DNA from 3 places in the uncultured Intestinibacter sp. genome. Region 1 is predicted to be linked to each of the others. Evidence: riboswitches for the same ligand, from Rfam matches in the RefSeq annotation. Region 1 holds a riboswitch; each other region holds the start of a gene.

What was found. Region 1 has a riboswitch for S-adenosylmethionine ahead of RDX53_RS03570 (O-acetylhomoserine aminocarboxypropyltransferase/cysteine synthase family protein). Riboswitches for the same ligand answer to the same signal wherever they lie in the genome.
Region 2: another riboswitch for S-adenosylmethionine. It lies ahead of RDX53_RS07275 (methionine ABC transporter ATP-binding protein); the one in region 1 lies ahead of RDX53_RS03570 (O-acetylhomoserine aminocarboxypropyltransferase/cysteine synthase family protein).
Region 3: another riboswitch for S-adenosylmethionine. It lies ahead of metK (methionine adenosyltransferase); the one in region 1 lies ahead of RDX53_RS03570 (O-acetylhomoserine aminocarboxypropyltransferase/cysteine synthase family protein).

Annotation. Positions count from the first base shown of each region.
Region 1 covers NZ_CABQXJ010000011.1:17,166-27,709, reverse strand. Annotated here, with positions in the region: gene RDX53_RS03600 (hypothetical protein) at 1-323, opposite strand, end outside; gene RDX53_RS03595 (ABC transporter ATP-binding protein) at 589-2,487, opposite strand; gene RDX53_RS03590 (ABC transporter ATP-binding protein) at 2,480-4,213, opposite strand; gene RDX53_RS03585 (MarR family winged helix-turn-helix transcriptional regulator) at 4,329-4,754, opposite strand; gene RDX53_RS03580 (hypothetical protein) at 5,071-5,520, shown strand; gene RDX53_RS03575 (MATE family efflux transporter) at 5,726-7,078, opposite strand; gene RDX53_RS03570 (O-acetylhomoserine aminocarboxypropyltransferase/cysteine synthase family protein) at 7,246-8,532, opposite strand; SAM riboswitch class I at 8,740-8,840, opposite strand; gene rsmH (16S rRNA (cytosine(1402)-N(4))-methyltransferase RsmH) at 8,923-9,858, opposite strand; gene lgt (prolipoprotein diacylglyceryl transferase) at 9,915-10,544, opposite strand, start outside.
Region 2 covers NZ_CABQXJ010000031.1:11,125-21,668, forward strand. Annotated here, with positions in the region: gene RDX53_RS07260 (glycosyltransferase) at 1-1,051, opposite strand, end outside; gene RDX53_RS07265 (MetQ/NlpA family ABC transporter substrate-binding protein) at 1,420-2,220, opposite strand; gene RDX53_RS07270 (methionine ABC transporter permease) at 2,316-2,981, opposite strand; gene RDX53_RS07275 (methionine ABC transporter ATP-binding protein) at 2,971-3,939, opposite strand; SAM riboswitch class I at 4,138-4,240, opposite strand; gene dnaK (molecular chaperone DnaK) at 4,398-6,140, opposite strand; gene RDX53_RS07285 (DnaJ domain-containing protein) at 6,168-6,929, opposite strand; gene RDX53_RS07290 (DUF5685 family protein) at 6,922-7,767, opposite strand; gene RDX53_RS07295 (hypothetical protein) at 7,770-8,183, opposite strand; gene RDX53_RS07300 (iron-containing alcohol dehydrogenase family protein) at 8,449-9,537, opposite strand; gene fdhD (formate dehydrogenase accessory sulfurtransferase FdhD) at 9,752-10,544, opposite strand, start outside.
Region 3 covers NZ_CABQXJ010000008.1:8,465-19,008, reverse strand. Annotated here, with positions in the region: gene rbsK (ribokinase) at 1-164, opposite strand, end outside; gene RDX53_RS02740 (ComF family protein) at 827-1,759, opposite strand; gene RDX53_RS02735 (ATP-dependent RecD-like DNA helicase) at 1,743-3,971, opposite strand; gene metK (methionine adenosyltransferase) at 4,214-5,404, opposite strand; SAM riboswitch class I at 5,602-5,704, opposite strand; gene yyaC (spore protease YyaC) at 5,896-6,405, shown strand; gene RDX53_RS02720 (rod shape-determining protein) at 6,497-7,513, opposite strand; gene spoIIID (sporulation transcriptional regulator SpoIIID) at 7,651-7,908, opposite strand; gene RDX53_RS02710 (M23 family metallopeptidase) at 8,014-8,682, opposite strand; gene spoIID (stage II sporulation protein D) at 8,882-9,907, opposite strand; gene murA (UDP-N-acetylglucosamine 1-carboxyvinyltransferase) at 10,055-10,544, opposite strand, start outside.

The DNA of each region.
Region 1 (10,544 bases):
TTTTGATATTCTGCAGGATAAATCATATCTAATTTTTTGCTAGCATCTTTTTCAATTTTTTTTGAATTTTGGTTTACCCTTTTTTCAACTTCTAATGTCTGTAGCTTATTTTGTTTTTCTTTTAAATCTTTTTCTAAATAGTATATATCGTATTTTAAGCTAGAAGAAATCTGGTAAATACATAAATCTCCTATTCCAACTGCTACAATTAAAACAAGCACCAATATTCCTGTTTTTTTCTTAAATATACCTCTTTTATTCTTATTCTTTTTCCTCTTCTTATATGCTTTAAAACTCTTTACTTTTTCGTTTTTTTCCTTCATATGACCGCCCCCTTAATTAGAAAAATTTAATTTTATTTTTTAACAAATTTAAGTAAATAACTTTTCCAAACATATAACTCCTATCATTAAAGAATTATTTATTTTAGATATATCTTCCTCTAAAAAAATTTTTCTAAAAATATACATATCTATTCAAATTTAGCTCTTTTTCTATATAATTTTTCTATATTTTTTTTATTCAAACAAAAAAATATGCCCAGTTAGATTTACTAACTGAGCATATTTTATAATATTTATATAATTTTTAATCTAATTCAAAAGCACCAGTATATAATTGATAATACTTGCCGCCTCTTTCTATTAATTCATCGTGGTTTCCACGCTCTATTATTCTACCTTGTTCTAAAACCATGATAACATCAGAGTTTTTGATAGTTGATAATCTATGCGCTATTACGAATACTGTTCTACCTTCCATAAGTTTATCCATACCATCTTGAACAATTTTTTCTGTTCTAGTATCTATACTTGATGTAGCTTCATCTAGTATTAAAACTGGAGGGTTGGCAATTGCCGTTCTAGCTATTGATAAAAGTTGTCTTTGACCTTGAGATAAGTTGCTTCCATCTCCTGTTAATACAGTATTATATCCATCTTTTAGATGTTCTATAAATCCATGTGCATTTGCAAGTTTTGCAGCAGCGATTACTTCTTCATCAGTTGCGTCTAATTTACCGTATCTGATGTTTTCCATAACTGTTCCTGTAAATAAGTGAGTATCTTGAAGAACTATACCAAGCGATTTTCTTAAATCGTCTTTTTTAATTTTAGTTATATTAATTCCATCATACCTTATTTTACCGTCTTGTATATCATAGAATCTATTTATTAAGTTTGTTATTGTAGTTTTACCAGCTCCTGTAGCACCAACAAATGCTACTTTTTGTCCTGGCTTAGCATACATATTTATATCATGTAATACGATTTTGTCGTCGTTATAACCGAAGTTTACACCTTCAAATACAACATCCCCAGTTAATTTAGTATATGTTACAGTTCCTTCCGCTTTATGTGGATGTCTCCAAGCCCAAGTTCCTGTACGTTCTTTTACTGGTTTTATTTCGCCATCTTCTTCTATAGCATTTTCTAATGTAACATATCCGTCGTCTACTTCTGGCTTTTCATCTATTAAGTTAAATATTCTCTCTGCACCAGCAAGAGCCATTATTATTGAGTTAAATTGTTGAGATACTTGCGCAACTGGCATATTGAAACTTCTTGTTAATTGTAAGAATGATGCTAATGCACCTAAAGTTAAATTTCCTACACCACTTATTGCAAGTACAGCTCCTATTGCAACTATTAAAACATAACTTATATTTCCTATGTTATTCATTATAGGCATAAGCATATTTGCAAAACTATTGGCATTGTCAGCACTATTAAATAATGAGTCATTTAATTCGTTAAATTTCTTTTTAGAATCTTCTTCATAACTAAATACTTTAACGACTTTTTGACCTTCCATCATTTCTTCAATATATCCATTAACTTTACCTATATCTCTTTGTTGGTTTCCAAAGAAGAAAGCACTTTTAGAGCCTAATATTCTCATTACTTGATACATTACAAATACCATAAGAACTATTAATATTGTAAGTATTGGACTTAGTACTATCATAGAAACAAAAGTCCCTACTATAGTTATTACAGAAGAGATAAGTTGAGGTATACTTTGACTTATCATCTGTCTTAATGTATCTGTATCATTTGTGTATATACTCATTATATCTCCGTGAGCATGTGTATCGAAGTATTTGATTGGAAGTTTTTCCATATGTTCAAATAAATCATCACGGATATTTTTTAATGTTCCTTGAGATATATTAACCATAAGTCTACTATATATATAAGTTGATATTACACCTGTATAGAAAATAGCAGCCATTATAGCTAAAGCTGTTAATAATGCTTTAAAGCTTGGGTTATTATGTCCTAATAGTGGAACTATATAATCATCTATTAATGTTTTTAAGAATAAGTTTGCTACTACTGAAACAATAGAACTTATAAATAATGTTATTAAAACTATAAAGAATAAAAATTTATAATCTCTAAAAATATAACTAATCATTCTTTTTAAAGTTTTCATAGGGTTGTTTCCTGGAGCTTTTTTATTTCCTTTAGCAAATTGTTTACTCATTATCGTCAGCTCCTTTCACTTGTGATTCATAAACTTCTCTATATATAGCGTTGTTTACTTTTAATTCATCATGTGTTCCTATAGCGTCTATTTTACCATCATCTAAAACTATGATTTTATCACTAGCTTCTATTGATGATATACGTTGAGCTATTATTATTTTAGTTGTAGATGCTATATCATTTTGGAGAGCAGCTCTTATTGTAGCATCTGTTTTTGTATCAACTGCACTTGTTGAATCGTCTAAAATTAATATTTTTGGTTTTTTAAGTAATGCTCTAGCTATACAAAGTCTTTGTTTTTGACCACCAGATACATTTGTACCACCTTGTTCTATATAAGTATCATATCCATCTGGGAATGTTTGAATGAATTCATCTGCACAAGCTTTTTTGCATGCATCTACTAATTCTTCATCTGTTGCGTTTTTATCTCCCCATCTTAGATTTTCTTTTATAGTACCTGAGAACAGTACGTTCTTTTGTAAAACCATAGAAACTTCATTTCTAAGAGTATCTATATCGTAGTCTCTAACGTCTACTCCACCTACTTTTATACTTCCTGCTGTAACATCGTAAAGTCTTGGTATTAATTGAACTAATGTAGATTTTGCACTACCTGTTCCACCTATAATTCCTATTGTTTCACCAGATTTTATTTCTAAGTTTACATTTTCTAAGTTTAATTTGTCTTTATCATTAGCATAAGAGAAATCTACATTTTCAAATGATATAGACCCATCTTTTACTTCTTTTATAGGGTTTTTAGGATTTTTTATAGTACTTTCTTCATCTAAAACTTCAAGTATTCTCTCTGCTGAAGATTTAGCCATAGTTATCATAACAAATACCATAGATAACATCATTAAACACATAAGTATTTGTGTTGAATATGTGAAGAAACTCATAAGTTGACCTGTTGTCATAGTATTTGAAACTATCATTTTAGCCCCTAACCATGATAAAAGTAATATACATGTATACATAGTAATTTGCATTACTGGAGCATTTAGTACTATTAATTTTTCTGCAAATATAAAACTATTTTTTACATCTCCTGAAGCTTTTTTGAATTTATTTATTTCGAACTCTTCTCTTACTGCTGATTTTACAGTTCTTATTCCTGTTAAGTTTTCTTGTACACTTGCATTTAATGCATCGTATTTTTTGAAAACAGCTGTGAATCTAGGAAATGCAACTTTTATTATAAGCGCTAATATTAACCCTAAGAATATTACTGCTCCAAAGAATACTAGTGATAAACTTGGATTAATTAAAACTGACATTACCATTGCAGATATAAGCATGATTGGTGCTCTAACAAGCATCCTTAAAATCATTTGATATGCATTTTGCACATTTGTTATATCTGTCGTAAGTCTTGTTACTAGACCTGCCGTTGAATATTTGTCAATGTTTTCAAATGAAAAATCTTGTATATTTTCAAACATCGCACGTCTTAAGTTTCTCGCATAACCTGCTGAAGCATTTGCCGCAAATTTTGCCCCTAATGCACCACAAAGAAGTGATAACATAGCTACTACAAGCATAAGTATTCCTATTTTTGCTACATAGCCCATATCACTATTGTTCAGACCATTGTCTATAATCATCGCCATTAATAGTGGTATTATAACTTCACATATACACTCTAATACCATAAATATAGGCGTGATTATAGAATTCTTTTTGAATTCACCAATATATGATGATAATTTTCGTATCATTTCTTCCTCCTCAATATATAAATTTTATTTTAAATTAAATAAATTATTTAATTTTTGACATTATAAACTTCTCATTATAATATTTTAAGGGCAACTTAAAATTATTAAATGAGAATTACTTTAAATTTTCTAAAATTTTATGCATATAATCAAATAACTGCTTTTGTTCTTCCTTTGAAATACCATTTAGCATTTGGGCATCTAATTCTTGTATATATAAATAAGCATCGTCTAATACTCTTTGAGTTTTTTCTGTCATCTTTATAAATTTAGATCTTTTATCATTTAAATTTTGTTCTCTAGTTATAAATCCTTTTTCTTCTAATCTATTTAATAACCCTGTAACTGTAGGATTTTTAAGTGTTAATCCTGTCTCTAAATCCCTTTGAGTAAGTTTATCTTCCTCATGTCTTTTTAAATATAAAAGCACATCCATTTGTGACGGAGTCAAGTTGTATCTTTGTAAGTTTTTATGACAACGTGTCTCAAATGCTATATGTATTTGTTTAATTAAAAAACCTATAAGTATTTTTTCTTCCATATTAATTCTCCTAAATATATAGCTTGCTATATATATTTTATTTATTTTTTTATTAATTGTCAATAGATGTAATTTTATTTTTTTATTTTTTCTATAGTTTAATTTTCTTTACACAAAAAAAGACTCCTATCCCTAATTGGTACAAAAGTCATATATAAATTATATTTCTCTAATACTTATATATCAAGTTATTCCAGTTTTATTCTTTCTATTTGTCTCTTAAAATTTAATCACTGTTATAAGTAATCTTATATAATTTATATTTAACCTATAGTATAATATTATTATCAAAAATAAATTTTTAAGGGGAAAACATATGAAAAAACTATCTATTGTAATATTAGTCATAATTGCATTATTTGCTTTCGGCTGTAAAAAAGAAGATACTTCTAACAACATGGTCAAGTTAAATAGAGTTGATATTTCATCAATTAGCAATACACAACTAAAAAATTTTATAAATGAAGCTTCACAAAAAGAAGGAGTTTATCAAATTAATACAAAATCAAATACTTATATATTTTTTAATGGAATAGAAAATGAATTTACTGATATAAAATGTAGCTTGGATAATAAAACTTTAAATATTGAATCTAATAAAAATAAATTAGACTCAAGTTCTCCATCACAAAATTTATATGTTATATATCAAAAGAACACAACTATCACAAATGACAAGGCAGTTTTCTTTGATACTATAAAGCTTGTTATAGATAATAAAGAATCTAACTTTGAAAATGTATTTGTTGAAAATAGAAATATATAATAACGAAAATATTGATTATAAAAATAATATAAAAAAGGCTGTTACAAAGTAAATTTAATTTGCTTAGTACTAGCCTCGTTTTATAATTCTAAGGAAATTATATATTATCTGGTTTGTAGATAATTATAATTTCCTTACATGTGTTTCAAAGAAATCTACCTTGTGAAATGTCTTTAGAATAAAGATTTCTTTATATGAAAAACTTTTAGTACCAATGTACTTTCCATTTTCCACTCAAATATCTCCATACAAAAAATATACTTCTTACAACCCAATCTGTAGTCATAGCTACCCATACACCAAATACTCCTAATCCCATGTATTTTCCTATAATGTAACTAAAACCTATTCTAAAAATCCACATTGAGAATATACAAACTATCATACAAAACTTAACGTCATTTGATGCTCTAAGTGTATTTGCTATCATAAATGATAATGGCCAAATAAGCATCGCCATAACACCATGATATATTATTATTTGTTTAGTCATTTGGGCAGTTCCTTCAGATAAGTTATATACATCTAAAATAAGATTTAATGCTAAAAATATAAATATATTCGTGATTATTATTCCTATATAACTTAGTTTCAACATTTTTTTAGTATAATATTTTGTTTGGTATTCATCATCAGCACCTACGCATTGTGATACTACTGCTAAATCAGCTTGACCTATAGCCATTCCAGGTACTATTTGAAAAAGTGCAAGACAGTTACTAACTGCATTTGCTGCAATAGCAGCTGTACCAAAACTTGCAACTAAATTTAGTACTACTATTTTTCCAAGTTGGAACATACTATTTTCTAGTCCATTAGGTATGCCAATATATAAAATTCTTTTTATTAAAGTTTTATTAAATCTAAAACACATCTTTTTTGATATATGAATTTGTAAATCTTGATTTCTTATAAGATAAAATGCTATTATAGCTGCTAAATATCTTGAGAAAACTGTAGGAATTGCAGCACCTACAACCCCCATTTTTAGTCCATATATTAATATTGCATTTCCTATAAAGTTTACACTATTCATAAGAATTGATATTTTCATAGTCACTTTTGAATTTCCCATAGCTCTAAACAAAGCTGCTGCTCCATTATATATTGCTATAGCTGGAATTGATAAAAATACTATCAATAGATATATATTTGCAAATCCCATAACATCAGCTTCTAATTTTCCGAATACCTTGTATAATATAAAATATTTTAACAGATATCCCAAAATCATAATTCCTATAGAACTTACTAATAAAAATAACATTAATTGATCTGATGCTTCACATGACTTTTCTTCATTTTTTTGACCTAAAAATTGACCTGCAACTACAGCTCCACCAGTACCTAATGCAATAAATACTTGGGTTATTAATACCATAATAGTATCTACTAAAGATACTGCTGATACTGCCGCTTCCCCTACGCTTGCAACCATAATTGAATCTACTAAACCAACGACTATTAAAAGTAACTGTTCCACAATTAATGGTCCTATCAATTTTCTTAAGTCTGAATTAGAAAATAAATAATTGACTTTATTCTGACTTGCCTCCACTCAAACCCCTTCTTTCACAAAGATTTTAAAATATATAGATATTTTAAAATACATAATATTAATTTTTACTATTTTAAATTATAAAGAGTAGCTAAAAATGTAATATACATCAATAACTACTCTCTTATTTAAATTATATACCTATTGGTATTTTCTTACAACAATTCTTATAAAGTTGCTTTTAGAGCTTGGTCTATATCCCAAAGTAAATCATTTATATCTTCTATACCAACTGACATTCTTATCATGTCAGGTCTAACACCTGCTGATTCTTGTTCTTCTTCATTCAGTTGAGCATGTGTAGTACTTGCAGGATGTATAACTAAAGATTTAGCATCTGCTACATTTGCAAGGTGAGAGAATATTTTAAGACTTTCTATAAATTTCTTGCCTGCTTCAAGCCCACCTTTTATGCCAAATGTAAATATTGAACCTGCACCTTTTGGAAGATATTTTTGCCCTAATTCATAATATTTGTTGCCTTCAAGCCCTGGATAATTAACCCATGCAACTTGAGGGTGATTATTTAAAAACTCAGTTATAGCTTTTGTATTGCTTATATGTCTTTCTATTCTAAGCGACATTGTTTCTAAACCTTGTAATAACATAAATGCATTAAATGGACTTAAACAAGCTCCTGAATCTCTCAACCATTGAACTTTTAATTTAGTCGCATAAGCCGCAGCTCCAACATCTTTTGCATAATTAAGACCATTATAAGACATATCTGGCTCTGTCAAACAAGGGAACTTTCCACTTCCTATCCAATCAAAATTACCACTATCAACAACAACCCCACCTAAAGTAGTTCCATGACCACCTATAAATTTAGTTGCTGAATGTACTACAATATCTACACCATGTTCAAATACTTTTATTAAATAAGGTGTTCCAAAAGTATTGTCTAGCATAAATGGTATTTTGTTTTCATGAGCAATATCTGCTATAGCTTCTATATCGATTAAATTTATCCCTGGATTTCCTATTGTCTCAGCATAAACAAGTCTAGTCTTATCATTTATTGCTTTTCTAAAACTCTCTGGATCATCTGGGTCTACAAAATGAACCTTTATACCGAATTTAGGAAGCATATTTGAAAGTAAATTATATGTTCCTCCATATAAAGTTGGTGCTGCTACTATTTCATCCCCTGCCTGTATTATATTAAGTATAGCTGCATTTATAGCCCCCATTCCTGAAGAAAATGCTACTGCACCTACTCCACCTTCAAGTAATGCCATTCTATCTTCAAATACTTGAACAGTTGGATTTGATATTCTTGAATATATATGCCCCTCTTGTTTTAATGCGAATAAATCAGCACCATACTTCACACTTTCAAAACAATATGATGTTGTTTGATAAATTGGTACTGATCTAGAACCTGTCGCTGAATCTGGTTCTTGTCCCCCATGAATTTGTAATGTACTAAAACCTAGTTTTCTTTCTGTCATGTTATCCCTCCGAATATATTATTGTTAAATACAAGTAAAATGTTTATATTAAACATATAAAAATATCTTTAAATTTTTTTAAAGATAAAAATTATTTATAGCATATTTAAAAAATTATACTTATCGCCAAATATAAAGTAATATAATTTCCTATATACTATAAAAAGCTCTTTTACCTTACGATAAAAGAGCTTTATTTCTCATTCTCTCTTATCTTTCTTATGAAAACATAAGTAGGATTTAGCACCTATCTAATATAGGTTGCTGGACTTCTCAGGGCCTATTCCCTCCATCACTCTTGATAAGAATTTATTTAGTTAAGATTGATATTTATAATTATATACCTAAAGTATATTTTAAACAATATTTTTTACATATTTTTCTAATTTATTATTTTTTCTCAGCTACTCTAAGTTTTGCACTTCTTGAACGAGGATTTGCCTCAACTTCTTCTTTGCTTGGAAGTATTGGTTTTCTAGTTATAACTTTAACTTCAGAAACTTTATCACACTGACAAATTGGAAGTTCTGGTGGACAAACACAGCTAAGCGATAATTCTTTAAATTCATTTTTTACTATTCTATCTTCTAAAGAGTGGAATGTAATTATACATATCCTTCCCCCTTTATTCATCATAGAAACAGCATCGTCTATCATTTTGTTTATAACTCCAAGCTCATTATTTACTTCTATACGTATAGCTTGGAAAGTTCTTTTAGCTGGATGTGGTCCATCTATTCTAGCTTTTTTAGGGATAGCTTTTTTTATTACATCAACTAATTCACCTGTTTTTTCGATTGGCTTTTCATCTCTAGCTTCAACTATAAATTTAGCTATTCTCTTCGCCCAATTGTCTTCACCATAATCTTTTATTATTTTTGCAAGTTGCTCTTCTGAGTATGTATTTACTACATCATAAGCAGAAAATGGCTTTCTAATATCCATTCTCATATCTAAAGGAGCATCGTGCATATATGAGAAACCTCTATCAGCTTCGTCTAATTGATGAGAAGAAACTCCTAAGTCAGCTAGTACTCCATCTATCTTATATACACCTATTTTTTCTAATTCTTCTTTTATATTTGAAAAATTGCTGTGAATAAATCTAACTCTATCAGAATACTCTGCTAATCTCTCTTTTGCAGTAGCTATTGCATTTTTATCTTGGTCAAACCCTATAAAAAGTCCGTCTTTTGAAAGTCTTTTTACGATTTCTTTTGAGTGTCCTGCACCACCCATTGTACAGTCTACATATACACCGTCTTCTTTTATATTTAAATTTTCTATACATTCATCTAAAAGTACAGATACGTGATGGAATTCCATAAAAAATTCACTTCCTTTCTGTAAAATCTCTAACTGTCGTATTTTTTATATTAATGTTATCTATTAGATTTTTTTGCTAATACATAATTTAGTACAACACCTATAATTATAAATACTAAACTTATAACTTGTGCCATTCTTAATGGTCCTAACATAAGTGAATCTGTTCTAAGTCCTTCTATGAAAAATCTTCCTATAGAATATGATATTAAATAGTAAGCAAGGATTTGGCCTTCATATTTTTGTTTTTTTCTAAATACCATCAAAAATATAAATACACCTAAATCCCATATAGATTCATATAAAAATGTAGGATGTACTTTTACACCATCAACCATTATCCCCCATGGTAAATCTGTCGGTCCCCCATGAGCTTCTTTGTTTAGGTAATTTCCCCATCTCCCAATTGCTTGAGCTAATGGTATACCTATAACAACGCAATCAGCCAATTTAAAGAAGTTTAATTTCTTAACTTTAGCATATATAAACCCAGCTAAAATTCCTCCAATTAGAGCTCCATGAATTGCTAAGCCGCCACCTCTAAAGTTTAAAATTTCAGCTATATTTCCTGAATAATAAGACCAGTTAAAGATAACATAATAAGCTCTAGCTCCTATAAGTCCACAAGGGATTGCAATAATAGCTAAATTTAATATATCATCTTCTTTTATATTAAGCCTTTTTGC
Region 2 (10,544 bases), on a different contig from region 1:
CTCCATCTACATAACAAATCCTCTGCGCTGGTGTAAGACCTTTTAGTATAAACGGATTATAATGTTTAAATACTTGGATATTTCCTCTACACCAACGGTCTCTTTGTTTTACTAATTCTCCAAAGGTAGATGCACTAAGTCCTAAAACTAAGACTTTATTTATAAAAATAGAATCATATCCCTTTGCCTGAAGCAACATTCCTACAGCCATATCTTCTGTTATTGAACATGTTGGATATCCACCTATTTCATCTATAAATTTACGTCTAAAAACTGCATTTGTACCTACATGTAATACTGCACCTCTGTATGCTCTTGCTTCTTGAACGTCTCTCATAAAGAAATCCTGCTCATTTGGAATATATTTTTTTAAGTTAGATTGATACATATCTTTATTGTAATAACATTGAGGTGTCTGTACAAAAGCTAAATTTTCATCTTCAAAATATCCAATTGTTTTCTGTAAAAATTCCTTTTTAGGAATCATATCTGCATCTAATACTAGAAATAAATCGCCTTTTATATATTTTAGCGCATTATTTATATTTCCAGCTTTAGCACCTTTGTTGTCTTCTCGTGTAATATAATTCACACCATATTTTTTACATAGTGCTTTTAATTCATCTCTTCTTCCATCATCACATACATAAACTTTAAATTTATTTTTAGGGTATGCCATTTGAGTACTTGCAATTATTGTCTTTTCAAGTAATTGAAGCGATTCATTATATGTACAAATTAAAACATCCACAAGTGGAGCTTCATCTAAATTATATACACTTAAATCTTTTCTTATAATTTTATATTTTCCAAAGAAAATAAATTGAAAATTCATAAAATTCATAAATCCAATGAACTCACAAACAAACAATATTAAACCTAAGATAAAACTGACTATTCCAAGATTTGTTGGAATTACAGTTCCTCTCCATAAAATATATATAGTCGATATAATTATATCAACTATAATCAATAATTTTACATTCTTATTATTAATTTTATATGCTAAAAAACTTATTAATAAGGCTGTTATTGATAAAATTAAATACATTAAATTCTCCTTACTTCTATAAAAAACTTATACTATAGTATATTTACTTAATTATATATACCTTGTATATTCCATATTTAAATATTTTGTTGGAATAAAAAAACATTTGTATCAATGTATTACATTAATTACTTATATTTGAATAAGAAGCATACATAACCATATTTTATACAAATATACTTTTTCGTGTAATAAGGAGACATAAAAAAAATTCGCTTCGCTCATATCGCCAACGACTTTGTCCGTTGCTTAAAATTTGCTTCGCTCATGTCACCAACGACTTTGTCCATCACTTTAGATAATAAGTTGTAAATTAAAAAAGATGTTGAAAATCAATTTGTTTTCAACATCTTTTTAATTAAATTATATTAAAATGCTGGAACTATACTTCCATTATATTTTTCTTCTATAAATTTCTTAACATCATCACTGTTTAATGCTTTTGTTAATGCTTTTGTTTTTTCGCTGTCTTTATCTTCTGTTCTTATAGCAACTATATTTGCATATGGAGACTCACTTGATTCTATTGCTAATGCATCTTTAGTTGGGTTTAATCCTACGTTTAATGCATAGTTAGTGTTTATAACAGCTATTGCAACGTCATCTAATGTAGAAGGTACTTGTGCTGCATCAACTTCAACAAACTCTAAGTTTTTAGGGTTTTTAGTTATATCTTTTACAGTTATTAATTCACCGTCTTTAACTTCTATTAAACCTTGTTTTGCTAATAATTTAAGTGCTCTAGCTTCATTAGTTGAGTCATTTGGAACTGCTACTTTGTCTCCATCTTTAACTTCATCTAATTTTTTAACTTTATTTGAGTATATTCCCATTGGTTCTATATGAACTTTTGCACAGTATGTTAAATCATATCCTTTTTGTTTAACTGTTTCCTCTAAGTATGGTACGTGTTGGAAATAGTTAGCATCTAGTGATCCATCTGCTAATGCTTGATTTGGTAATACATAATCATCATACTCTTTTACTTTTAAAGTATATCCATCTTTTTCTAATATAGGTTTTGCTGCCTCTAATATTTCTGCATGTGGTGTTGAAGATGCACCCACTACTATAGTTTTTTCATCATTTTTACCTGATGAACAACCTGTTAATAAACCTACTGCTAATGTTGATACTAATAATACTTTTGCTAATTTTTTTAGTTTCATTTTTACTCCTCCTGTTTTCCCTTAACTTTATTTATTTTTATTAATTTTTTATTGTTTTTAAGTTTCATTTTTCTATTTTTTACTTTTAATATTTGTTATTTTAATTTTTTATATACATAGTCACCTAGCATTTGTATAGCTTGTACTATTATGATTAATGTGATTACAACGTATACCATAACTGCTGTATCGAATCTTTGGTGTCCGTATACTAATGCTACCTTACCAAGACCACCAGCACCAACAGTACCTGCCATTGCTGTATATCCTAATATTGATATTATTGAAAGTGTAATTCCTGATACTATAGAAGGCATTGCTTCTTTTATCATAACTTTAAATATTATTTGTGTTTTTGTTGCTCCAAAAGATTTTGCTGCTTCTATTAATCCTTCATCAACTTCATTTAATGCGCTTTCAATTATTCTCGCTATAAATGGTGCTGCACCTATAGTTATTGGAACTATTGCTGCTGTCTCACCTATACTTGTTCCGATTAAGAATCTAGTAAATGGTATTAAAGCTACTAATAATATGATGAATGGGAAACTTCTAACTATGTTTACCACAAATCCTACTACTGAATATACATATTTATTTGGTTTTAATCCTTTTGGTTTAGTAAGTACTAATATTATTGCTAATATAAATCCTAAAATTGTAGCGATTATAGTCGGTACAATTATCATATACATTGTTTGTAAAAATGCTTCTCCCAGTATGTCAGTTAAATACTGATATAATGTCGTTTTAGTTGTCATTTTTTATCTCCTCCCATTTAATATTTTTCTCATCAAGATATCTCTTAACTGCATTTGCATAGTGGTCTTTTACTGTTATTATTAAAGATCCAAGGACATCTTCTCTGAATTTTTCTAGTTTTCCATAACTTATATTAAAATCGAAATCTAATGTTCTCGCCATATTTGTTATTATATTTTGGTTTGCAATTTCTTTAGGGAATATTATTTTTATATTTGTTCCTTCTGGAAGAACTATTTGTTCATCTCCTATTAATGCTTTTAATCCTTCTGTATTATTTAAGAATAAATCTTCAGTATCTTCTATTTCTAGAACTTTACCGCCTTCCATAACTGCAACCTTTGTACAAATTTGTTTTACAACTTCCATTTGGTGAGTTACAAGGATTATTGTTATGTTTAGTTTTTCATTTATATCTTGTAATAAAGCTAATATTGATTTTGTTGTATTTGGGTCTAATGCTGAAGTTGCTTCATCACAAAGTAAAACTTTTGGTTCAAGCGCTAATGCTCTTGCTATTGCAACCCTTTGTTTTTGACCACCACTTAGGTTTCTAGGTTTCGCATCTCTTTTATCTGCTAGTCCTACTAATTCAAGTAAATTCATAACCCTTTTTTCAATTTCTGCTTTTGAATATTTAAAACATTCTAGAGGTAATGCAACATTTTCAAATACTGTTTTTCTCTCTAATAGTGAGAAATGTTGGAATATCATTCCTAAGTTTTTTCTAAGTTCCCTTATTTCTTTTTCGGTTAAATCTTTTACTTCTTGTCCTTCTACTGTAAGACTTCCATCTCTATAATCTTCAAGTCCATTTATACATCTTAGTAATGTTGATTTACCAGCACCACTATGTCCGATAATTCCAAAAATTTCACCTTTTGAAATTTCCACATCTACATTTTTTAGGATTTGTACATCTCCATAATATTTATTAAGATTTTTTATCTTTATCATTAAGTTTCTTCCTTTCCTTAAATATATAAAATTATTATTTTATTATAGTGATTTTATATATTTTATAAAATTTTTATATCAACGTAAACTTATATCTTTTTCATTATTTGATAATATTTATATATTTTTATTTTAAGTTTAATCATTTTAAGTATAAAAAAAGCCTAAGTATAAACTTAGGCAATTGTAATCAGCTTATACTCATCTTTCAACTTAAAAGTTGCAGGATTTAGCACCATATATTTTAAATATTGGTTGCCGGGTTTCACAGGGCCAGTCCCTCCACCACTCTTGATAAGAGTTTGTTCACTTGTTATGCTATTAATAATATATGAGTATAAGATAATTGTCAATAGATTTTTCGACATTTTATTTTGATTTTTAAAATATTCATTTCATCTATTATTCGTATTTAAATTAATTTATAGTTGATATATTAAATCTAAATATATATTTTGTTATATAATCTCTCTTGCACTATTTTCTAAATCGTCTTTTACTTGTCTAATTTCACTTATCTTTGTATTGTTGATTTTATCTGGTTTTGCTTTTCTAACTAATCTTTTTAGATTTCTTAAATTGCCTTTTATTTCAGACTTTTTACTTCTGTCTAAACCAGATTTTGAAGTATCAAGACCTTGCTCTACTTTATAAACAAGTGACTCAGCATCATTTATTATATCAATGTATTCTTTCTTTTTATTATCTTCTGATTCATAAGATTGTGCATCTCTTATTGCTTTTTCTATATCTTCGTCTGATAAGTTTGAACTTGCCGTTATTGTTATACTTTGGCTGTTTCCTGTTTTAAGGTCTTTAGCTGATACATTTAGTATTCCATTTGCATCTATTTCAAAAGTAACTTCAATTTGAGGAATACCCCTCATAGCTCTCTTTATTCCTTTTAATTTAAATTCGCCGATCATTTTGTTGTCTTTAGCAAATTTTCTCTCACCTTGTAATACTTTTATATCTACAGATGTTTGGAAATTTGCTGCTGTAGTAAATATTTGACTGTATTTTGTAGGAATAGTAGAGTTTCTTTCTATAAGTCTTGTCGATACTCCTCCCATAGTCTCAATTGAAAGAGATAATGGAGTTACATCAAGCAGTAAAACCTCATTTAAACTTGGGTCTCCTGATAATTTTCCACCTTGGATAGCGGCACCTAATGCAACACACTCATCTGGATTTAAGTTTTTACTAGGCTCTCTTCCTGTTATTTGTTTTACTTTTTCTTGGACAGCTTTAATTCTTGTTGAACCTCCAACTAATAATACCTTGCTAATTTCACTTGTCGATACACCAGCATCATTTAGGGCATTTTTCACAGGTATAACAGTTCTTTCAACTAAATCATAAGTAAGCTCGTCAAATTTAGCCCTAGTAAGTGTTATATCCATATGTTTTGGTCCGTCTTTTCCAACTGCTATAAATGGCAGATTTATATTAGTTGTCATAGCTGTTGAAAGTTCTTTTTTTGCTTTTTCAGCTTCTTCTCTAACCCTTTGAACTGCTACAATATCTTTAGTTAAGTCAATTCCTTCATTTTTCTTAAATTCTGATATTAGATAATCAGATACTTGCTTGTCAAAGTCATCTCCCCCAAGATGATTATCTCCACAAGTCGCAAGAACTTCGATAACTCCATCTCCTATTTCAATTATAGATACATCAAAAGTTCCTCCACCTAAATCATATACCATTATCTTTTGTGATGATTCGTTATCTAGTCCATATGAAAGTGCTGCAGAAGTCGGCTCATTTATTATACGTTTTACTTCTAGGCCTGCTATTTTTCCAGCATCACTAGTAGCTTTTCTTTGCGAATCATTAAAATATGCAGGTACTGTTATTACAGCTTCTGTAACAGGCTCTCCCAAATAGCTTTCTGCATCTTTTTTTAACTTCATCAGAATCATTGCAGAGATTTCTTCTGGAGTATATTTTTTGCCATCTATTTTTACGCTATAGTTAGTTCCTATATGGCGTTTTATAGATGAAATAGTTCTATCTGTATTTGTGATACTTTGTCTCTTAGCTGTATCACCAACTAATCTTTCCCTATTTTTTGAAAAAGCAACTACTGATGGTGTAGTTCTAAAACCTTCTGCATTAGCTATAATTGTTGGAGAACCACCTTCCATAACTGCTACACATGAATTTGTTGTTCCTAAATCAATCCCAATTATTTTGCTCACCTTAACTGCCTCCTACCTTTCTAATTATCAGCAACATACCATACCATTACAACAAATATTGCACGCAAGGTTTAACATACAAAGCTTGCAACAATAATCATCTAATCCCCCAGTCGAATATCCATATGTCCTTTGTTGTTGATTGTACCAATTTCCTCTACCTTCAAGTACATCTACTAATCTTCTATATTGAATATTATTTGGCTCCATATTAAGAGCTATTTTTGCTTCTTCAAGTGCTTTTATATTATTGCCTAATTTATAATTAACATTGGCACTGTAGTAGTACCATTTAGATGTTCTATTTTCTATATTATCAAGTACATTTCGAGCTTCATTGTAATATCCATTATTAAAATAATTAAGTGCTGCTCTTAAATGCACATCTTCTTCTTGGTTGAAGTTCGGATTATATCCGCCTTGTTCTTGTCTTCCTGTATCAAATCCAAATGCTCTGAAAAAGTCTTCAAAGTCACCAAAATCTTGTTGATTGCCATAACCTCCAGCGTTATCTGTGTATCCGCCATAGTTGCTATTTCTATAACCACCTGGACTTGAAGAATTTCCATATCCATATCCTCCAGATGTATTTGAGCCACCATTTTTCATCTTCATTACTGTTTGGTAGGCTTGTTGAATTTCTTTAAATTTTTCTTCATATTGTTCTTTGTTTGGATTATTTATATTAGCATCTGGATGATATTTTTTACTTAATTTTCTATATGCTTTTTTTATTTCTTCTTTTGAGGCATCCCTAGATACACCCAAGACCTGATAAGGATCAGTCATCTGTTTTTTCCTCCACTTGTTTTCTCTTATTTCTAATTGATTGGAATTTTGCCCATACTCCCGAATATAATATATTTCTCAAAATATCTACATCTTCAATAATAGGAAGCTCTTCAAATTCCCTCGCACATTCTGAAATCATCATAGTCAATATCTGATTTACAAAATCATCAAAATCTTCATTTTGATATATTTCTGAAAAAGGATTGTAATTCCCCTTTTTTAAATCCTTTTCAATATCTTCATATGCATCTATGATGTATATATATTTACCAAGGAAAAATCCCATTCTTGACAGGGTTTGCTTCCACTCATCTTCTTTATATAAAAATAACTCACTCATCAATTCTCCTGAGTAAGACGAAATCTTATCTATATCGTATTCTTTCTTTTTTTCATATTCACTAGATTTTTTTAATATAGCTTCAAGTTTTGCAGTTTTCTCTGGATACTGTTTTTTTATTTTTTTAACCTTATTTTTTACTATTATAGTGTAGATTTTTCGACTTAATTTTTTCTCGTCTTCCCAATCGTCTATACAGTTTAAATAAGCTAAAAATAAATTCATATCAGCTATATAATCTGTAATTTCATTTCTTCTTTTTATGCTCTTTTTAAATGGATGTATCTTACATCTAAAATTTTCTAGTTTTGTCTTAGGTTCATAAAGTCCTGTCAACAAAAGTTGTAAAAATGTCATATCGTAGTTTAATGTCAATTGGGCAAATCGTCCACTTCTGTTGTTTAGTGTTTGACACAGACCACAATAATATGATTTATATACGTCGTATTCTTTAAATTTAAGTTCCTCTTTGTTGATAAGAACATATCCAAACATCTTTAGCTCCTTTTAATAAAATAAGTGTCACATTTTGGGCAGTGAATATTTATTTTTCCTCTTCCTCTTGGAACTCTTACTTTTTGTTTGCACGTTGGGCATTTATATATACGATAAACTTTTCTTTGTTTTAATATACTTTTTTGATTATTTATCTTTTTTCTAATATTAGCTGTCTTATTTAAAAAGTTTTGATTTTCACTTGCTCTTTTATATATATTTCTAGAGAACATTCTATAATAAGTATAAATCAGCGTCGCTAAACTTAAGTAGTACATAGCTACTGATAAGCCTGGTATTAACCTTCTAAATAAGAAATATATTATAAATTCTCCTATAAATAATTTCATTAAAAAGTTATTAAATTGGTCAATTCCATACCTTCCTTGCATAAATCTCATCAATTTCTCTCTCATAAAACTTTCTCCTATTTAATTTATTTATATACTAAAATCATTGTACTTTATTTTTTTAACTTTAGATAATAATAGAGCTTATATGTGTACCCAATATTAACACTAACTAATATTAATACAAGTAATTTATCTCAGTATTAATATATATTGGGCAGCTTTAAAAATCATGTCTTAAAACTCTTAAATTTCAACAATATGGATATATTGGGCAAAAAAATAGTACTAAAAAAATTGTTTTCAGTACTATTTAATCTATAATTTAAAATTATTTTAAAGTCATTCCATAATCGTCACAGTCAGATATTGCTTTTGCAAACATATCTTTTGTAACTCTATCTTTTATAGCATTCCATTCAACTAAAGTTACTGCTTTGTCTACTATTGTTTGTATTCCACTTTTATCTATTCCTAAATCAGCTAAACAAACTGGAAGTCCTAATTCTTTGTTAAATTCAGCTATTTCATTTCTTTTTTGTATTTCTCCAGCACAAGTAAGAAGTGTTAATACACCGAATGAGACAACCTCACCATGTAGTCCTCTTGCTCCTTCTACTAATGTTGAACCGTTGTAAAATGCATGTGCTAGTGAACTGTTGTAATAGTAGTCATTTTCTGTTGTAGTTAAGTTTGAAACTAAACCTGTACTTATTATTATATCAAGCACTACTTGTTTTAATTCTTCAGACTCTGTATTATTTTTGCAGTCTTCTAGTGCTTTTTTACCGTATTTTATAAGAGGTTCTGTACAGACTTTACTTATCCCAACACCCATAAGTGGTGTATGGTCTAAATTTACTCCTTGTGATGAATAAACAGCTTCACATTCCTTTGATAAAGCATCACCAATACCTGCCCAGAATAAATCTTCTGGTGATTCTGCTATTATTTGTGTATCTATGAAAGTATGGTCTGCTGGTTTATCTAAGTAATAATAATCTTTAAATGTGTGATCTTCGTTATACATAACACATATTGCAGTAACTGCTGCACAATTTGAGCCTAAGGTTGGGAAAGTAAATAATGGTTTGTCCAATTTGTCTGCTACAACTTTACAAGTATCTACAGCACGACCTCCACCAACACCAAATATAATATCGGCATTTCTTACTCTTTCATCTGATACTAATTTATCTACATTTTCATAAGTAGAATCATCACCGTATACTATAAAATCTACTATTTGCATATCAGAATTTGCTATACCATCTAATAAAGCATCTTTTGCTTTTTCTATAGCTGTTCTTCCCCCAATTACAACTGCTTTTTTGCCAAGTCTACGAGCTACATTTGGAATTTCTTTATAACATCCTGCTCCTACTGAATAACTTGGAAGATATACATTATAATTCCCCATAATTTAAATCATCTCCTAATATTTTTATATTATTTATGCTTTTTATTCTAGCACTTTATTTATTAAAAATGAATATTTTATAATAAATTTTAACAAATTTTCTGAAATTTATTATTTATAATATCTAGAATATTATTTTTTAAGAATATTTTTTGTACTAATATAATTTATAGAAGATATTTATAGTTATATTATATAAATAAAATCTTAAATATTATTCAAATATAATTCTCTCTGGATTTGTATATATGTTCATTCTTTCACCTCTAACAAATCCAGCCAAAGTTATATTTAGTTTTTTAGCTATTTCTCGAGATAAATTTGTAGGTGCCGATTTTGACACTACTATAGGTATGCCTGCTTTTGCAGCTTTAAGAATCATTTCACAAGAAATTCTTCCACTTACAAATATTATTTTATCTTTTAGATCGATATTATTTAAAATACAATATCCTATAGATTTGTCCATTGCATTATGTCTTGCCACATCTTCTCTAATTGTAAGTAAAGTCTTATTATCATAAATAGCTACACTATGTACCCCGCCTGTGTTTTTGAATAATTCTGAAGAAGTTAAGTTCTCTTTCATAACTTCATATATATCACTTACTCTTATCGTTGTATCTGTATTTTCAATAGGTTTCAAATCTACATAATCTAAATCATTTAGATAATATCTCTTTCCTTTATCTGAGTCTTCATTTTTATCAATTACTGTATTTGCAACTCTATTTTCAAAATCAACTTCTATAGATTTTATATCAGCTTTTGATTTTATAACTCCCTTTGTCATCAAAAATCCTGCAACTAATTGTTCTAAATTTTCTGGTGTGCATAAAAATGTATTTGAATATTCATTGTTTATTACTAAAGCTAGTGGAAACTCCCCTATTATTGTTTCCAACTCCTCTGTATGGTTTTTACTTTCTACTTTTACAACTTCAAATTTAAAATCTGTTTTGTAATCGTAATTCACTAATCTTTCTTTTTGTTTTACTTGCTGATTA
Region 3 (10,544 bases), on a different contig from region 1:
TCTACTTCTGCTCCAAGCTTAGCCATAGCTACTGCTTGGTTAGCACCTTTTCCTCCTGGTATGTAGCTTATACTATCTCCCATTAATGTTTCACCTTTAAGTGGTATTCTTTCTGACGTTACCGTCATATCTATATTAATACTCCCTACTACTGCAAGTTTCATATTTTCACCCTCTCGTTTTGCTTTTTATCGTCCGTTTCCCTACCGAGTAATTATATGTGTTACTCTTTTTCATTTTTTCCTTTCTAATTATAAGTGTTTTTATATGAAATCGTCAACATTTTTTTACAATTTACTACATTTTTTTCTATTTTATAGCATAATTCACGCATTTTATAGGGATATATATAATTAAATAGTGTATCACATTTAATTTTCTAACTATTTTTAAACGCTTTTAGTAAAAAAATATATCTTCATTTATGATTGTCTATATAAAAAACGCCTCTAAGATAAAGTATTGTTCTTTATCTTAGAGGCGTCATAAGTAGTATAATTTAGACAACAAAAAAGTACCTAAAAGGTACTTATATGAATATTCAGCTGACCTGGTTTTTGACCCCACACTCGCCTACTGCGACGTTCGCTCTGGGTTTGCCGCACTACTAGCCGTCTCGATTTAGAATTTTATTGGTTATCGGTAGGTCTTACTTCTAAGCCGCACCATGATCATCAACCCCGCTTTTGGCGTTGACTTACGTGGATCCCTTTGCCTGCGACTGGCTTGGACTTTCAACCACAGACCTGAATAATCACTAATATATTTTAATATCTTATGATAGATATGTCAATAGAATGATTTACCTTATATAACTATTTTTATGTTAGTCATTTTCTTTGTCAGATATATATGTATCTCTTGCCCTCGTTAGTAAGGTTAATATGGTTATTTTATTTACAGGAATTAATCTAAGAAGTTTTGATATTTCGTTAGTTGTAGATGCTGTCGTAAAAATATCATCTATTAATATTACATTTTTATCTTTGAGTAAATTGTTTTTATCTTTTATAATGAATGAATTTTTTACTTCTTGTTCTCTTTCTTTTTTATTTAAATTGTATAATCTTTTAGTATTTTTACACCTAACTATACAATTTAAAGTTGGTATTCCTGTTATATCACTCAAATCTTCTGCTATTTTTTGTGCTTGATTAAATCCTCTCTTCCTAAGTCTCTTTTTATGTAAAGGAACGAATAATAGATAATCCGCACTTAAATTCTCAAGCTCCATCTTTTCACTCATAATCTGTGCAACATATCTACAAAAATAAGTTTTATTTTTATATTTAAAGTCTAATATCATCTTTTTACTCGTTTTATCGTACTCTATACAAGAAATCGCCCGATCAAAATAAAAACTTCTATGTATGCAAGATGGACAGTCTTTAATATTTTCATATTCTAAATTGTGGTGTATGATTGGTTTCCCACATTTTAAACAAGCATCTTTTAAAAAGTGTAATTTATTGAAACAATCTTTACATATAGAATATGTGTTGGTTAGTTTTATAGGATTGTCACAGATTATGCATGAAATATTTTTAGGATATATAAAATCTAGTATTGTATCTTTGAAGGATTTAAGTATCGATTTTATATCATCTATATTTTTTATATCATTTATATATATCTTATTTATTTTTATATTATTATCTAAATCCTCATTACTTTCTATTACTTTATTATTAAGTTGGTTATGAGTTTTTTTATTTTTATCATAATATCTTTGAATAATTTTTCTATCTATTATCTTCAATAAGCAGACCCTCTTTTTTTAATTTATTTAACTTAGGTGCTAAATTAGAGTATCTGTCATTACTTCGATTGTTTTTTATCATAAATTCTAGGTACTTAACTTCTCCAACAAGTACAACCTGTTTCTTTGCACGTGTGACAGCTGTGTAAAGAAGATTTCGGCTAAGTAGCATTGGCGGTGCCCACGCCATAGGTATTACGACGATTGGGAATTCACTTCCTTGGCTTTTGTGGATAGTTGTACAGAAACTGTGATCTAATTCGTCTAGTTCGTCGTATTTATAAGTTACTATTTTTAAACTATCGAATATTACAAATATCTCTTTCTTTTCTTTGTCTATATAGTAAATATAGCCAATATCTCCATTATATATACCATGTCCGCTGTTGCTTCCGTCTTCGCTTTTCCACTTTCTAGTGTAGTTATTTTTAATTTGCATAACCTTATCGCCCACTCTAAATGTTCTCTTAGAAAATACTTCTTCAGTTTTATATTTATTTGGAGGATTTAAACTTTTTTGAAGTTCTATATTTAAATTATTCACACCAAGCGTTCCTTTTCTCATTGGCGATAAAACTTGGATATCTTTTAATTTATCCACACCGTAGAATTTCGGCAATCTCTCGCTTACTATTCCCACAATTTCTTGTAGTATATCGTCGCCTTCTTTTTTAATAAAGAAGAAGTCTTTACCCTTTACGTTTAATTTTAAAGGTTCTCCTTTATTTATTTTATGGGCATTTACTACTATCATACTCTCCTGAGCCTGTCTAAATATTTCATTTAGTCTTACTGTATTTATAACTTCTGAATCTATAAGGTCTTTTAGGACATTTCCTGCTCCAACAGAAGGCAACTGGTCGCTATCTCCTACAATTAAAAGTCTTGTGCCTGATTTTATCGCTCTAAGCAAGCTATACATAAGCACAACATCAACCATAGAAACCTCATCTAAAATAACAACATCTGCATCAATAGGATCTTCTTCATTTTTCATAAATGTAAGGTCATCACTATCCATACCAAACCCCATCTCTAAAAGCCTGTGTATTGTTTTCGCTTCTTTATTAGATGTTTCACTCATTCTCTTTGCAGCACGCCCTGTAGGCGCTGCTAAAACGACCTTTTGGTCGTTATTTTCAAATACTTTGATGATTGTATTAATTGTTGTTGTTTTTCCTGTCCCTGGCCCACCAGTAATTATTACAACACCTTGTTCAATAGCTTCTTTGACAGCCATAATCTGATTTTGGGCAAGTTTTATTCCATCTTCTCTTTCAATCATCTTTATTTCATGGTCTATTTTTATTTTTAAGTCTTCAAAATCGACCTGAGAAAGTCTTATCATCTCTCTGCATACTCCGTTTTCTGCCATATAGTATGGCATCAAATATACATTTATATCATTATTATCTTTTTCAACGTGTATTTTTTGAGTATATGCTAATTCTATAACACCTTCTTTTATATGTTCTGCCTCAACATCTAAAACTTTTACTGCTTGTGGAACTAATATACTAAGTGGTAAATATGTATTTCCATTAGATGTACTTTGATTTAGTGTGTATAAAATTCCTTGGAATATTCTATCTCTAGAATATTTATCTATGCCTAGCTTCTTTGCAATATCATCTGCAACTTTAAATCCAATTCCTCTAATATCTTCAGCAAGTTTGTAAGGATTTTTGTTGATGATACTTATTGCTTTATCTTTATATTTTTTATAGATTTTTAAACAGTAATTAGGAGTTATTCCATAAGGAGATAACTGCATAATTATATTTCTAAGCTCTCGATTTTCTTCATAACTCTCTGTTATTTGTTTTATTTTTTTTGAACCTATTCCTTCAACTTCTTTTAATCTCTCTGGAGTGTTTTGGATTACATCTAGAGTATCTACTCCGAATTTTTCAATAATCCTCAATGCCATTTTCTCTCCTATACCATGAATCATACCAGAAGATAAATAAGCGTAAATTCCCTCCAAAGAAGAAGGTGTTATAGGCATAAAACTTGTCACTTCAAATTGTGAGCCATAAGTTTTATGTGTTACCCACTTACCTTCTACCTCTATACTTTCACCGACAGATAATGTCGGCATACATCCTACAATTGTTACCTCTTCGTCCTCATTTGCAAGATAAGCTATAGTGTATCCATTTTCTTCATTTTTAAAAACTATATCACTTATCATACCTTCTAATTTTTCCATAATACACACTCCTAATTGCATTTATATCCTATTAATATATTAATTTATTTCAACTTTATTTTATTATCTTTTATATTTCATTTTATATTCACTGTCAATTATCCATAACTTAATATAATGATTTTAAGTTGTAGATAATTATACCTATAAAAATATTATACTAGTTTTTCAAATAAAAAAAGACCCTGTATTTATATAATACAAGGTCCTTTATATTTAAAGTTATATTAAGTTCTAATTAACTATATACCAGCTTGTTCTTTTAAAGTTTCAGCTTTATCAGTTCTTTCCCATGGTAAATCTATATCAGTTCTACCGAAGTGACCGTAAGCAGCAACTTGTTTGTATATAGGTCTTCTTAAGTCAAGGTCTCTTATTATAGCACCTGGTCTTAAGTCGAAGTTTTTGTTTATTAATTCAACTAATACTTCTTCAGAAACTTTTCCAGTTCCGAAAGTATCAACGAATATTGATAATGGTTTAGCAACACCGATTGCGTAAGCTAATTCTATTTCACATTTGTCTGCAAGTCCAGCAGCAACTATGTTTTTAGCTACGTATCTAGCAGCATAAGCAGCAGATCTATCTACTTTTGTTGGATCTTTACCAGAGAATGCTCCACCACCGTGTCTAGAGTATCCACCGTAAGTATCTATTATTATTTTTCTACCAGTTAAACCAGTATCTCCTTGTGGTCCACCTATAACGAATCTACCTGTTGGGTTGATGTAGTACATAGTTTCTTCATCTAATAATTCAGCAGGTATAACAGCTTTTATAACGTGTTCTATTAAGTCTCTTCTTATAGTTTCGTTATCAACACTTTCACTATGTTGAGAAGATATTAATACAGTATGAACTCTAACTGCTTTGTTTCCTTCGTATTCAACAGTTACTTGAGTTTTACCATCTGGTCTTAAGTAATCTAATAATCCAGATTTTCTAACTTCTGTTAATCTTCTTGATAATTTGTGAGCTAAAGATATTGGAAGTGGCATTAATTCTTCTGTTTCATTACAAGCGAAACCGAACATTATACCTTGGTCTCCAGCACCAACTTTTTCTATTTCTTCTTCAGTTTGTTCTCCTGATTTACTTTCTAAACCTTCATCAACACCCATAGCGATGTCTCCTGATTGTTCATCTATAGCAGTTATTACTGCACAAGTATTGCAGTCGAATCCAAATTTAGCTCTAGTATATCCGATACCTTCTACTGTTTCTCTAACTAATTTTGGGATATCAACATAAGCGTTTGTACTTATTTCACCTGCAACTAATACTAATCCAGTTGTAGTAGTAGTTTCACAAGCAACTCTTGATTGTGGATCTTTTTCTAATAATGCATCTAGTATTGCATCTGATATTTGGTCACACATCTTGTCTGGATGACCTTCAGTAACTGATTCTGACGTAAATAAATGTCTTGCCATTTTAGTTCCTCCTTAAATTTCTATAGTTTATTTTATATCATAATTTGTTCCTAGAAAATCTTTATTGTAATAAAAATTTTCTCACGGGAATTCTAGATTATATTCTTTATTTTACAAGAAATTAAATTCTTTATACTTTCTTATAAATTAAAAAACCTCTTCTATGTAGAAGAGGATATTGTATGCTTAAATACGCGACCTCATCTTTCTAGAATTCTCTCTAGCAGGATTTAGCACCTTCCTTTTTCAAGTGGTTGCTGGGCTTCGTAGGGCCTGTCCCTCAGCCTCTCTTGATAAGGTAATCAAGAAATTTTTCTTTCAAATTTAACACTATAAATGATACCTGTTTTGTGATTCATTGTCAAGCATTTTTGCAATTCTCTTTCCCTGTTTTTGTTTTATTTTTTAATAGTCACAATTTCGTAACTCTTGTAAAAATAGTATTATTTCATACTTTCAACTCATATATTATCTAGAAGGGAGGAACTCCTATGTATTTAGCCAAAGTAAACTATAAAAGAGAAGATGTCACGCATATATTAAGTAATATTCTCAAAAATATAATCTCTGATAATACTGTAATAATATGTATAGGAACAGATCGTGCTATTGGAGATGCACTAGGGCCTCTAGTAGGTACTATGCTCAAAAATAGTGATTTTAAATACCCTGTCTACGGTACATTGGATAATCCTATTCATGCTTTAAACATTTATGAATCAATCGAACAGATTAAAAGCAAACATTCCTCGAGCCAATTTTTAGCCATAGATGCCTGTTTGGGCTCGGCAAGTAACATAGGTAATATACAAATACGAGAAGGACCTATACTTCCAGGCAAGGGCGTAGGTAAGAAATTACCCCAAGTAGGGACTTATTCTATCGTTGGCATTGTAGATAAAATAGATGAAAATAATAGATTTTCTTTTAACAATATAAGGCTTCATTTCATTTTAGAATTAGCAGAAACAATTGCTTTATCCCTGCTCCTTGCAACATAACAAAAAGTAGCTATGGTAAAATAATAAATTTTATATTATTTTAAAATAGCTACTTTTTAGTTTATATCAATATTCTGTTTATTTTAATCGATTATTTTTTAAAGCTTCCACCTGTTTCTAATAAATCAAGTGAACCTAATGATAATCCAGTTCCTTTAGCAACACAAGAAAGTGGGTCATCTGCTAATACTACTTTTATACCTGTACTTTCTTCTATTCTATCGCCTAAACCTTTTAACATAGCTCCTCCACCTGTCATCACTATGCCTTTGTCGCTTATATCAGCTGCTAATTCTGGTGGTGTTTTTTCTAGTAGATTTTTAGTTGCTGCTACTATTTGTTCAACACATGGGTTAAGCGCATCTAATATTTCGTTTGAATTTACAGTTATAGTTACAGGAAGTCCTTTTACTAAGTTTCTTCCGCTGATATTCATAGTTCTTGGCTCGTCCTCTTTAACAGCAGTTCCTATTTCTATTTTTAATCTTTCAGCACTTCTTTCCCCTATTAATACATTGTATTCTTTTTTGATGTATTTGATTATTGCTTCGTCAAATTTATCTCCGCCTAATTTTATAGAGTCACTTACTACTGATCCACCTAATGATATTACAGCTATATCTGTAGTTCCCCCACCGATATCTATTATCATGTTACCATTTGGTTGAGCTATATCTATTCCAGCTCCTATTGCCGCTGCTATAGGTTCTTCTATAATATAAACTTCTCTAGCCCCTGCTTTTCTTGTTGCATCTTCAACAGCTCTTTTTTCTACTTCAGTAACACCTGTTGGTACACAGACCATTATTCTCGGCATTACAAATCTGCCAAATCCTTTTTTCTCTACTATTTTTTCAATAAAATAAGATAGCATTTTTTCTGTTATCTCATAATTTGATATAACACCATCTCTTAATGGTCTTATAACGTCTATATTTGCAGGTGTTCTCCCTATCATTCTTCTTGCTTCTGTACCTACTGCTATAACTTCTTTTAATTTATTATCTACTGCTACTACTGATGGTTCTTCTAGTACTATCCCTTTTTCACTTACATATATCAGTACGTTAGCAGTCCCTAAATCTATACCTATATCAGCTCCTGACATCTATTTTCACTCCTTTTTACATTTTTGCATTTCTAAGTCTTTATATTTATATTAAATTTTATTAATAATCATTAATTCTCCTATTCTACAATATAGGCAAAAATTTGTCTTTAGTCAAGAAAAAAATGTAGGTTATCCTACATCTTTTTTTGTTGCTGGTATTTCAATTTTGTGGCCATTCCTCCTCGAATATGCCTTTCTGATTTATTTTTCTCTAAAACTTGTTTGACTTCACTAGCTAATAATGGGTGAATTTCTTCTAATCGCTCTGTTACATCTTTATGAACAGTACTTTTACTTACTCCAAAAACCTTAGCTGTTTGTCTTACCGTTGCCTGCTTTTCTAATATATATTTCGCAATAATAACCGCTCTTTGTTCTATATGAGATTTCAAGACCTCCCCTCCCTCAATATCAGTCCTATTGATATATATGAAAAAGGGGCAAAAAATATAACAGGAGACTTCTCATTTTTTATGAAAAGTCTCCTGCTTTTAACTTTATTCTAATAAACTCAATGGATTAATAGCTTTATCATTTTTGTAGGCTTCTATATGTACATGTGTACCATCTTCATTTTCAACATTTGTTGTATTGCCTACATAACCTATACAATCGCCTTCTTTAACAGTATCTCCTTTTTGTAATGATACATTTTCTTTTATGCCAGAATATATTACTGTTAAACCATCAGCATAAGATAATTTTATACTTGTTCCGTATTTATCATCTGAATATACAGATTCAACCGTTCCATCAAGTATTGATTTTATCTCTGCTCCATCTTCTGCTGCGACATCTAAGCCTTTATGTATTTCCCAAACATCTAGTGTTTTTGAGTAACTAGGCATTTCTGTAGAATACTGTCTAAGTACTTCAGTTCCTATGTAATTTAATTTAGATTCGCTTTTTGTTTGTTCTTTTTGTGTTTGTTGTTTATTTTCTTCTTTGGCTTTTTCTAGGTTTTCTTTTGATTCTGTTGATGTTGGAACAGAATCATCTTTATCTTTTACTAAATTTATCTCATTATCCTTATTAACGGCATCATTATTTGATACCAATTTATTTAGGTTTTTATTTGTAAATATAATACCACCCAAAGCTACAAGACAAATACATATGAATAAAGATAGATAAAATATATCTTTCTCTAATAATTTCTTTTTCATACTGCACCTCCAAATATATTAATACATTTAGAGTATTGACACCTTTTTTTATTTTATGCCTATATATGAAAAATTTTTTATTTTTTATATATTTATCCATGTATAATTCTATATATTTTGTTTTACTTGTTTTATATGATTTTATATTAGATATCTATTATAAACCATATTCCTTAGATATTCATTATAAAATTATATTCTAATATATATCTTTTATTTTTGTGTCTGTGTAGTAATGTAGTAGTATCTCGTCGTATTTATAATTTTTTTGTGCCATACCTTCAGCACCCCATTGGCTCATACCTACTCCATGACCATAACCTCTTACTTTGAATATAACTGTATCTTTATTAAATCCTATGTCAAAGTTAGAAGAATTTAAACCAAAAATAGTACGCATATTTCTACCCGTAATCTTTTTGTTTCCAACTTGAATATTATTTACTGAGCCAGCAGCAGTTCTGTCTAATATCTTCACTACTTTATCCAAATTTTCAATAGATATAGAAATACTTGAATAATTCTTTTTCAATAAGTTTACAAAGTCGTTTTTATTTATTTTTGTTTCAGTATAGTATTTCGGTGATTGTTCTTCATAAGGACTGCTCACTGATTTTAAGTATGGGTATTGTTCTGAAAATACTTCTTCACTGTTTTCTGTCTTACCACCTGATGTTGAGAAATATAGTGGTAGTATTGCCTTATCATCATATGTTAATATATGACCTTTTGTATCATCTACTGCTTGTTTTATCTTAGGATATGAATTTTTCATCCATTCATCACCCTTTTTGTTTTTTAACTCGTCATAAGATGCATATGCTTGACAGTGATTTGAATTAGTGCATATGTCCGCCCCATTATGGCCTTGTGTCATGTTATTTTCCATTTTGTAGATAATATAAGTCCTTGCAGCTATTGCCTGAGCCTTTAAAGCCTCTTCAGAGAAGTCTGATGACATTTCTGATGCGACAACTCCATATAGAAATGTTTCTATGTCCATTTTCTCTATAGTATTTTTACTACAATGATATACAGTTATGGTTGGACTTTTAGAATCTACAGTTTCATAGGTATCTTTTTTCTGTTCTGATTTTTGCGTTATTTTTTTAGCAATTTCAGAACTAGCCACTTCATTTTTTCCATAAAAGAGCACACTAATTAAAACAGGGAGCAATATACAAAAAATCATTGTCCCTATCAAAAATATTATAGGTTTTTTCATATAATTAATGCCTCCATAGATTTCTATATGCATAAATATATGAAAAAACCCAATTATTTATTCCTATCTAAAATGTCTTACTTTACTAATAAATGTCGATAACCACATATAAGTAAATATTAAAATTCATATAGCTAGTAATTAGAATTAGTCTTCTACTATTTCTATATTACCACCTAAAGATCTTATTTTCTTGTCTATATCAACATATCCTCTTTGTATGTGATATATTTCACCTATTTGAGTTTCTCCTTCAGCTATAAGTCCACATAATATAAGTGCAGCTCCTGCTCTTAAGTCAGTTGCATTTACATTAGCTCCGTAAAGTTGGTCAACACCTTTAACTACAGCTGTTCTTCCTTCTATTTTTATGTCTGCACCCATTCTGTTGAATTCTGCAACGTGCATAAATCTATTTTCAAATACTGTTTCTATTACAACACCAGTTCCTCTAGCAACTGTAAGCATAGCCATTATTTGTGCTTGAACATCTGTAGGGAATCCTGGATGTGGTAAAGTTTTAACATCTACTGCTTTTAATTTTTCTGGTCCAACTACTCTTATTGAATTGTCCATTTCTACAACTTCGCAACCTGCTTCTATTAATTTAGCAGTTACTGGTTTTAAGTGTTCAACT